DNA from 3 places in the Cytobacillus sp. QJM3NY_8 genome. Region 3 is predicted to be linked to each of the others. Evidence: riboswitches for the same ligand, from Rfam matches in the RefSeq annotation. Region 3 holds a riboswitch; each other region holds the start of a gene.
The links. Region 3 has a riboswitch for S-adenosylmethionine ahead of AC0VZ9_RS11390 (O-methyltransferase). Riboswitches for the same ligand answer to the same signal wherever they lie in the genome.
Positions count from the first base shown of each region.

Region 1: linked by a shared signal. The riboswitch ahead of AC0VZ9_RS08780 (2,3-diketo-5-methylthiopentyl-1-phosphate enolase) and the one ahead of AC0VZ9_RS11390 (O-methyltransferase) in region 3 are both predicted to bind S-adenosylmethionine.
Region 2: linked by a shared signal. The riboswitch ahead of AC0VZ9_RS13435 (methionine biosynthesis PLP-dependent protein) and the one ahead of AC0VZ9_RS11390 (O-methyltransferase) in region 3 are both predicted to bind S-adenosylmethionine.

Region 1 is NZ_CM149681.1:1,670,852-1,674,128, reverse strand. Features, by position in the region: gene AC0VZ9_RS08785 (2-hydroxy-3-keto-5-methylthiopentenyl-1-phosphate phosphatase) at 1-571, opposite strand, end outside; gene AC0VZ9_RS08780 (2,3-diketo-5-methylthiopentyl-1-phosphate enolase) at 564-1,796, opposite strand; SAM riboswitch class I at 1,883-1,986, opposite strand; gene AC0VZ9_RS08775 (pyridoxal phosphate-dependent aminotransferase) at 2,079-3,251, opposite strand.
Region 2 is NZ_CM149681.1:2,582,877-2,586,153, forward strand. Features, by position in the region: gene AC0VZ9_RS13425 (hypothetical protein) at 322-561, opposite strand; gene AC0VZ9_RS13430 (H-type small acid-soluble spore protein) at 726-905, shown strand; SAM riboswitch class I at 1,107-1,221, shown strand; gene AC0VZ9_RS13435 (methionine biosynthesis PLP-dependent protein) at 1,298-2,410, shown strand; gene metC (cystathionine beta-lyase) at 2,407-3,277, shown strand, end outside.
Region 3 is NZ_CM149681.1:2,176,201-2,179,477, forward strand. Features, by position in the region: gene AC0VZ9_RS11385 (coiled-coil domain-containing protein) at 1-1,312, shown strand, start outside; SAM riboswitch class I at 1,386-1,492, shown strand; gene AC0VZ9_RS11390 (O-methyltransferase) at 1,598-2,176, shown strand; gene AC0VZ9_RS11395 (PH domain-containing protein) at 2,201-2,584, shown strand; gene pdxR (MocR-like pyridoxine biosynthesis transcription factor PdxR) at 2,619-3,277, opposite strand, start outside.

The sequences.
Region 1 (3,277 bases), 510 kb from region 3:
TCTCCAGGAGCAGATCTCTGGCAATGACAAAGTCTGCCTGTTTGGCAGCCTCCAGATCGGTTACTGAATCTCCGATCACCACTTTAAAGGTGTTCTCATCCACCAGTTTCCTCATAATAGAAGGCTTGCAGCAGCCGCAATTCTTATTGCATTTTTCATCGCAGCTATGGGGCCATAAGATATTAATTGTATCGCCGCTAAAATCAGAACTATTGCAGAACACCTCTTCAAAGGGTCCATACTTATCCAGTACAGGAGCCACAAAAAAATCTATTCCTCCGCTGACTATATAAAGCGGTATTTTTTCTTTTTCCAGATAATCGATAAATGGCTGAAATCCCTCTCTTACTCTTGCATTTTCTAAGATGAAATCGGTGATAGCATCTTTCAGACTGCTTGGCAGAAGGGAAAACATCTTTCCTACTCCTTCTTGAATGGTAATTTCCTGTCCCAGAACTTGATTTTTTAACCCCTCCCATTGAGAAGGAGCAAAGTGCTTCATGATATGAATGATGTTATCGTTTTCGGTAATAGTTCCATCAAAATCACAAAATACCGCCACTTTAGCCATTCTTTACAGCCACCTCTTTGTACCCCCACAGATCAATCGCTTTTTTTAATTCAGGGAAGTTTGATGGAGCATCTGTTAAAGAAGCCCCATTTAAAATTAAATCTATCGCCTGGCGGAATGCCAAACCGCCTCCTCTTGCCCCATCCGGATGCCCATGTACGCCACCTCCGGCATTAATTACACTGTCTATTCCGAAGTCTTCGAAAAGCAAAGGTACAAGACCCGGATGGATGCCGGCTGATGGAACCGGAAAGGTTCTTTTGCAGAAATCATTCCTAGTCAGGGTATCCCCAATTGATAAGGCCAGAGTTTTTTCAAGGGCAACCGATCCATAAGGTGAAGGGAATAGAGACAAGTCTGCGCCTGCATACCTGAGGAGTTTGCCTAAAAGCAAAGGATAGGAAATCCCATAAACACTTGAAGCAGAAAGAGCTCCACTAACTGCAGGATGTGCCATGATAGGCAGCCCTATCTCATCATCTTCTCTTAATGACTGCAAAACATCGAGCCCATACGAGAATACGTTGAAGAGAAGAAGATCTGCACCAAGTCTGGATGCTTTCCTTGCCTTATCTTTTAAATCAAAAGACCTGCCTGTTAAATTCACAGCATATAGGGTACGGTGGCCTGTTTCCTCATAAACCTGCCTTAGCACTTCTTTGCCTTCGGTTATCCGGGCTTCAAAAGGTGTAAGGCGGTTTTCAAATAGAATTTCATCATCTTTTACAAGGTCGATGCCGCCAAGGGCCTGTTCCCTCAGCTGCGAAGTTAAAAAATCCATGTCTTTGCCCAGCACCCCTTTGAAGATGCTCATCAGAAGGGGTCTATCATATACATTCAGTTTTTCCCTCAGTCCGTCAATCCCGAATCGTGGCCCAGGAAAAAAGCTTTTAAGTTCATTGGAAAACTGTAAATCTAACAATTTAATCTTTCCATCCAATGATAGTTTTCCAAAGACTGTTGTTAATATTGCCGGTAAATCAGGACTGAAATTAACAGTTGGATAGGCAATCTTAATGACTGCGGCTGTTTCCTTTTTTTCTTCATCTTTAGTATAGTCTTCAACAGAAACGACCCTGCCTTTATGCTTTTCCAGCTGCTGTTTTTCTAGTTCCGGCAAATGGGTCCATGACCCGACCGTTAAGCCTAAAGCGATCTCCTCGGCCTTTTTCTCCGGGTTATGTTTTTCATCATGAACCAGATACGTTGCAATAATTTCACTCATGTATATTCTTCCTTTCAAAAATCAAAGAATGAAAACAATAAAAAACCTCTTCAAATAAGAAGAGGTTAGGATAGCAATCTAACATCTTCTTATCTTTCAGCTATAAGCTGCAAGATTTAGCACCGTGCTCATGTATAAGTCGGTTGCCGGGCTTCATAGGGCTAGTCCCTCCGCCTGCTCTTGATAAGAAAACGAAACGAGTATTCAGTTAATTTAGAATTAAAATTTAATTAGAATTATGACAGTGCTTAATATTTTTGTCAATTGAATTATGAGAAAAATTTAAAATAAATTTAATTTTTTTATTCTGCCCACTGCTTCTTTAAGTCTCTCCTCAGATGTCAGTAAACCCGCTCTCACATACCCTTCTCCAAAATCACCAAATCCGATGCCTGGTGCAACCGCAATATGCGCTTTATCCAAGAGATAGTCAGCAAACTCTTCCGATGTAAATTGTTCAGGGACCTTGAGCCATGCAAAAAAAGAGCCTTTAGGAGCTTGAACATTCCAGCCGATTTCCCTGAGGCCAGAGATGAATGTATTACGTCTGGATTCGTATATGGAATTCAATTCTTTAACACAATCCTGTGGTCCTGACAGAGCAGCTGCTGCAGCTTCCTGAACAGCACCAAACAAGCTGACGTATAGATGATCCTGCATAAGGTTCAGTGCTGCGATGACACTTGCATTTCCAGCTGCAAATCCAACTCTCCAGCCTGCCATATTAAATGTTTTTGAAAGTGTATAAATTTCAATTCCGACCTCTTTTGCCCCTTCTGCCTGAAGAAAGCTTTCAGGCTTTATGCCGTCAAAGCCAATTCCTCCATATGCAAAATCATGGACGATGCAAATACCATGGCTTCTGCTCAAATCAACTGTTTCTTGAAAAAAGTCCTTGTTTGCCACTGCTCCAGTGGGATTATTTGGATAATTAAGGAACATCAGTTTTGCTGCATTAAGCTGGTCTGCTGACAATTCACTGTATACTGGCAGGAAGTTATTTTCTTCTCTTAGAGACATTGTCACCATTTTTGCTTTGGCAAGTGCAACACCTGACCAATAATCAGGATATCCCGGGTCCGGAACCAATACGCTGTCCCCAGGGTTTAAAAGGCATTGAGGGATTTCAACCAGTCCGGCTTTACCACCAAAAAGGATGGCTATTTCGGTTTCAGGATCCAATTCAACATTAAATTCCCTTTTATAAAAGTCAGCAGCTGCCTTTTTTAAATACGGGAAGCCCTGGAAAGGGGAATATTTATGGTTTTGCGGATTATCGGCTGCACTTTGAAGACTCTTGACAATATGCTCTGGTGTAGGCATGTCAGGATTGCCCTGTCCAAGATTGATGACATCATGCCCTTGTTGGAGTTTTCTCCCCACTTTGGCTGTCAAAGATGCAAAAAACTGTTTAGGCAGACTTTTCAAAAGATCTGATTGCGGATAATTTACCAAATTGTTCACCTGCTTAAAAAAAAGAT
Region 2 (3,277 bases), 410 kb from region 3:
TTCATTTTAGATTGTTATTATCCGTAAAATTTTGCACGCTGATTTCAGCGCGGGATCTTCTTTCCGCCGGGAGGAACAGAGGTCCTCAGCTCCGCCTGCGCGGTCTCCCGCTCCCTCTCCCTCTCCTGCCGCAGGACATTTAAAAAGGCTTCCTTGACTAATACCGCACGACGAAAATGCGGATGAATTTTCGAGAATCATGTGCCCATAGCGATGATCAGTTCAGGTTAATAACTAAGTTCAAGCAAAAATTCAAAAACATTTTGTAAAAGCACTTTCTTATATAGAAGACAAAATAAAAAAGCCGGCAGTCGTCCGGCTTTAAAAAGTCTCAACTAAGTTAATATAGATTTGTTTCACTGCATTCGCATTTTTTCTGTTTTCTTTTAGGGAAGATTCAATTGCTTCTCTCGTTTCCACAGGAAAATCAAAATGGCCGCAAGTTGTACATTTTTCGAACATGGAACCAGAAACATTTACTTCAATGCCATCCATGGTCTGGAATACTGCTGGACCCTCGGATTCCGCAAACCGGTGGCGGCAGTGGCTATGTTCACGCATATTAGCTCCCCTCCAAGAAAAATTTCATTTACGTTCATTATAAAACAAATATTCTGAACTTTAAAGTGATCCCCTTCTAACATTTTATGCCAGGTTTTTTTCAAAAGAATAATTTGTGTATTTTTAAGACACATTAAAATTATTCAAATTCAGGAGGTTTTTCCATGAATATTGGCAGAGCAAAAGAGATTGCTGAGTCTGCTGAAATGCACAGTGTTACTTTGAATGGCATCCCGATCATCATTCAGCATGTAGATGAGCAGACTAAAACAGCACGTGTTTACACAAAAGCAGATTCTGAAAAAGAAATGGATGTGCCGGTTAACGATTTGATTGAAGAATGAATACCCCAAAAAAACTTTCCAGAATCTGATGGGAAGTTTTTTTGTTCAAAATTTTCCTCATTCCCCCTTAAAAAATGGAGACTGAGGGCAAAAGGACGTAAGATACCTGGTCGGATATTTTTTATAACATAAAATATTCAAAAAAGTGTTGACGATTAGCGGTTTACTGTAGTAAAGTTTAGAGAAAATTTAATATTTGATTTCTTATCCAGAGAGGTCGAGGGTAAGGCCCGACGACGCCTCAGCAACCAGCAATCATTTTTTTGATTGAAAAGGTGCTAATTCCTGCAAGTTTCTAAAACTTGAAAGATAAGAAGAATGGCTGATCACATTAAAAAGTCTTCTTCTTATAGAAGGCTTTTTTTTATTTTTTATAAGGAGTGGTTACAAGCATGTATAATATTGACACCAGATTAGCGCAAATCGGAAACAGGAGCGAGTCAGCAACAGGTGCTGTCAACCCGCCCGTATATTTTTCCACGGCATATCGCCATGAAGGCATTGGCCAGTCAACTGGCTTTGACTATAGCAGAACAGGCAACCCTACCCGCCAGCTGCTTGAGGAGGCAATCGCCGATCTGGAAGAAGGCGACCAAGGCTATGCCTGCAGTTCTGGAATGGCCGCAATTCTTACCATTCTTTCTCTTTTTAAATCCGGAGATGAATGGATTGTATCAAAGGATTTATATGGCGGTACATATCGTCTGCTTGAACAGGGCTTCAAGAAGTGGGGACTTCAGTGCAAATATGTAAATACCAGCAATTCCGAAGATGTTGAACTATTAATCACGGAAAAGACCAAGGCAATATTTCTGGAGACTCCAACTAATCCGCTTATGGAACAGACTGACATTCAATTGATAGCAGACATTGCCCAAAAGCATAATATCCTCCTTATAGTTGATAACACGTTTTATACCCCTCTCCTTCAGCAGCCGTTAAAGCTTGGAGCTGATATTGTGATCCATAGTGCAACCAAGTATCTTGGCGGGCATAATGATGTCCTTGCCGGATTAATTGTTGCAAAAGGCAAAGAGTTATGTGAGGCACTGGCGATGAACCACAATGCCGCAGGTGCTGTCCTTAGCCCTTTTGATTCATGGCTGTTGATCAGAGGGATGAAGACACTCTCTCTCCGCATGGAACGTCATGAAGAAAATGCGAAGGAATTAGCAGAATTTTTATCGGGCCACGATGCAGTAACAGATGTCCTTTATCCCGGCAAGGGCGGCATGATATCATTCCGAATCAAGGATGAATCCTGGGTGAATCCATTTCTGCAGAGCCTCTCCCTTATCTCCTTTGCTGAAAGCCTTGGAGGAGTCGAGAGTTTCATAACTTATCCAGCAACCCAGACACATGCGGACATTCCTGAAGAAATCCGTATTGAAACCGGTGTCTGTAATAGGCTTCTGCGTTTCTCGGTTGGAATAGAAAATGCAGAAGATTTGAAGGCGGATCTTGAACATGCTTTTGCTAAGGTTGTTAAGGAGGCAGTACGATGAGTTCGAATTACACATTCCAAACGAAATTACTTCACAATAATCAAAAATTCGACCCGGAAACAGGAGCTGTCAGTGTACCGATCCAGCATGCCTCCACTTTTCATCAAAAAGATATTGATGTGTTCGGAAAATATGATTACAGCCGCAGCCTGAATCCAACAAGGGAAGCACTTGAAGAAGTCATCGCGGAGCTTGAAGAAGGTATTAGAGGGTTTGCCTTTTCTTCTGGAATGGCTGCCATTTCTACAGCATTCCTCCTCTTATCTCAGGGAGATCATGTTGTCATTACAGAAGATGTATATGGCGGAACCTATCGAATGACAACAGAAGTCCTGTCCCGCTTTGGCATTGAGCACACATTTGTTGATATGACAAATCTTGAGGAAGTAAAAGAAGCAATCCGTCCCAACACGAAAGTTTTCTATGTAGAGACTCCTTCCAACCCGCTGCTGAAAGTGACAGATATACAGGCCATCAGTTCACTTGCAAGACAGCATGGAGCCTTGACATTTGTGGATAATACCTTCCTGACCCCTGCCCTTCAAAAACCGCTTTCTTTAGGTGCAGATATAGTGCTGCACAGCGCAACCAAATTTTTATCCGGACACAGCGACGTCGTGGCTGGCCTAGCGGTTGTGAAAGATCCGGATTTAGGTGCAAGACTTGCTTTTCTCCAGAACTCCTTTGGAGCCGTTTTGGGTGTTCAGGATGCGTGGCTTGTGCTGAGAGGCATTAAAACGCTGCAGGTCAGGCTTGATCAGTCTGTGAAATCAGCTAAGAAAATTGCTGGTTTCCTTAATGATCACCCATCTGTTAAGAAGGTGCATTATCCAGGTTTTGCAGATCATCCCGGATATAAAATCCAGA
Region 3 (3,277 bases):
GGCGCAGCGTGATAAGACTGTTAAAAAAGTGGCCAAGCATGATAAACAGCCTGAAGAATGGGAAGAACTTGATCTGGAAGTGAAGACGGTTGAGATTACAGACCAGACCAAACAGACGAATGCAGAAATTAAGAAAACGGAAGAGCGCAAAAAAGAGACGGAGCAAAACATTGCTGAGTTTGAAAACAATCAATTGCATCTATCCGTAATCCTTAAAGAGGAAGCAGCAGCTTTTACGGATGAAGATATTGAAAAAATAAAGAGCCAGGGAAAGCAAAGCATCATTTCCTGGAGTGAAAAACATCAGGGTATCCAGGATGAAGGCCAGGAGAAGCACGCAAAAATTGAACAATCCCTGCGCAATTTAAAACTCAATATTGAAGGCAAGGATTGGGAGATCCGCTTTAAGAATGAAGTCTTAACTACGCTTGATCATATGGATACGAGGCATTATGCACATATTCAAAGTGTTGTCCAAAACATGAAGCGCTTCTCACAGAGCGGCTTAGAGCAGCTGGAACGCGATAAAGAACGGGCAGAAAAGGCGCAAAACTTCTGGGCAAGCCGTGCGAGTATGAAGGTGATGAGTATTTCGGAAGCGATTCGCTCGATGATTGCGAAAATGAAGCTGAAGAATGAACGGGGGTCTTTCCCGCTCGTCCAGCTCAAAGAAGACATCTTGCCTAAAAAAGCGGAAGATATTGAACCTTTACTGAAACAGCATTTTGTTTCGGCCATTAACAAAATTACGAAACGATTCGAGATGATTGATGACCATAATCTGGAGCTGGATCAGGAAATCAAACAGCTCATCAGTGATGAGCAGATTTTATTTGTCTCCCTCAGGAATCGTTACCCGGAACTGCTGGTATATAATATGCGTACTGATAATGCCTTCATGTATGGAAAACCGCAGCGTGAGCATTATTCAACCTGGCAGACGATCAACCAGGGTTCAAAGACTAAATCGGATGGCAGCGGCGGCCAAAAGTTATCTGCCCGCATGGTCATGATGATGATGCTTCTTTCGGTTAAGAGTGAAACTGATCAAAGCTGGGTTCCGTTAGTCTGTGATAATCCGTTCGGACAAGCGGCTTCTGCCCATGTGCTTGACCCGATTTTCGCTGTAGCTGATAAGCTGAAGTTTCAATTCATCGTCGTTACTCCGCCTGAGTTGGTGAAAACAGAGATCAGCCAGAGGTTTGATGCGTACTATAAATTGGATTTCATCCGGGAAAAAGGGAAAGAGATTGTGTCGGATACGATTGTACCGGCATTTCGAATTTATCAGGGAGAGGAAGCAGTTCATTAGATTAAAAGAATTAAAGTATTGCCATCTTGCAAAAAATATGCAATACTTGGTTGAAAATAATATTTTATACAAATTCTTATCCAGAGAGGTGGAGGGACTGGCCCTGCGAAGCCTCAGCAACCCCTGATTATGTCAGGAAGGTGCTAATTCCAACAGAGTTGACGCTCTGGGAGATAAGAGGTCGTTTTTGATAATAAAGGCCTCTTATAAAGAGGCCTTTTTTTGATGTTCTTTTTAGGTTGAGCTCGGTTTAGATAATAACGAAGAAAGAGGAGGAAAAACAAAATGGAAAACAGTGTTATACAGGTACCGGAAGCATATTCGAGAATATTACAGGATTCTGATGTGCTGGGTTTCGGGCAATCATGTGATCGAAAAACAGGGTTTTTACTAAAGGGGCTGGCTGCCTCCAAACCAGGAGGAAGCTTTTTGGAGCTGGGCACAGGTACGGGGGCATCTGCTTCCTGGATCATAGATGGGATGGATGAAAGCAGTAAGCTAACGACCGTTGACATAGATTCGACAGTTCAATCCATCGCGAAAAAAAACCTCGGGTATGACAGCAGAATTACATTTTGCTGTGAGGACGGAGCAGCTTTTATTCAAAACCTGTCGGAAAGGTTCGATTTTATTTTTGCAGATACGTGGCCAGGGAAATTCGAGCTTCTGGACAAAACCCTGGATCATTTAAATATCGGCGGTTTTTATGTGATTCATGATGTGTTTCCGCAGCAGAAATTGCCTGAAGAATTTCGGATCAAAGCCACTAAACTCCTGAAAACACTGCAGAACAGACCTGACCTGGACATTACAGAATTGGATTGGTCTACTGGGCTGATACTGGCAGTGAAGACAGCGGTTTGATAGTTTATTAAGGGGGGACGTTCCATGAGTAGCGTTAAAAATCAGGTTAAACATGTATTGTATGAAGGTGAAACCATTATTGAATGTCTAAGCTGTTCATTAGTGGCTCATTTCTGTTTAGCACCGCATCCAGGCTTCTTTGCGGCAACAAACAAAAGACTGCTGTTTTATGGAATTCCTGCATCAGGAACAACCAAGGATTTAGTTGAAGAATTTGCGTATATCAATATAACTTCCATTGAAGAAAAAAGGGGAATCACCGGCAGGCATATTCATATGTACTATAACCAGGACTTGTATAAATTTCAGCAAATCCAGGGGATGAATATGTTTGATTTTATGGCAGCGGTTAAGGAAAAGATGTGTATGTTTGCTGCTTCGGCAAAAGAGCGTTATCCCGTAGGATAAACGCCCTTTTAAATTGTGGAATTTATAGCTTAGCTTAGTTGCTCAGACAACTTTTCCATGATTTAGCGATTAACTGGACTCCTCTCTCAATCTCGTCCATCGAGGGTGCGCCATATCCAATCATCACATGATGGTTTGGCTTGTGCAGCTGATACATAGGCGAAACAGCATCGATTTCAACACCTGCCGACTTTGCCAGTTCAATTGCTTTCGCTTCATTCAATCCTTCGGGTAATTTCACGATGATATGCAAGCCCGCTGTATCTCCAATGATGTCAAAGTGGTCTCCTAAGTGTTTTGACAGGCTTTCTATTAAACAGCTCCGCTTGGATCGATATAACGTTCTCATTTTTGCTATATGAGATGTATAAAGTCCTTCTTCCATAAATTTTGCAGCAGCCTGCTGATCGATTCTTGAAACATTCGTTTTTTGGTAAGCATTAAATTTTTCAAAGTCTTGCTGCAGAGATACTGGCATAATCAGATAGCTGATCCGAAGTGATGGCAGCAATGTTTTTGAAAAGGTGCCAAAGTACAGTACCCGCCCGGTTGAATCCAAATGGGACAATGCCGGGATTGGTGCCCCTTTGTAGCGGAATTCAGAATCATAGTCATCCTCGATAATATAAGCGTCCTGTTTGATTGCCCAATTTAACAGCTCAATCCTTCTGGCAATAGACATAATTGTACCGG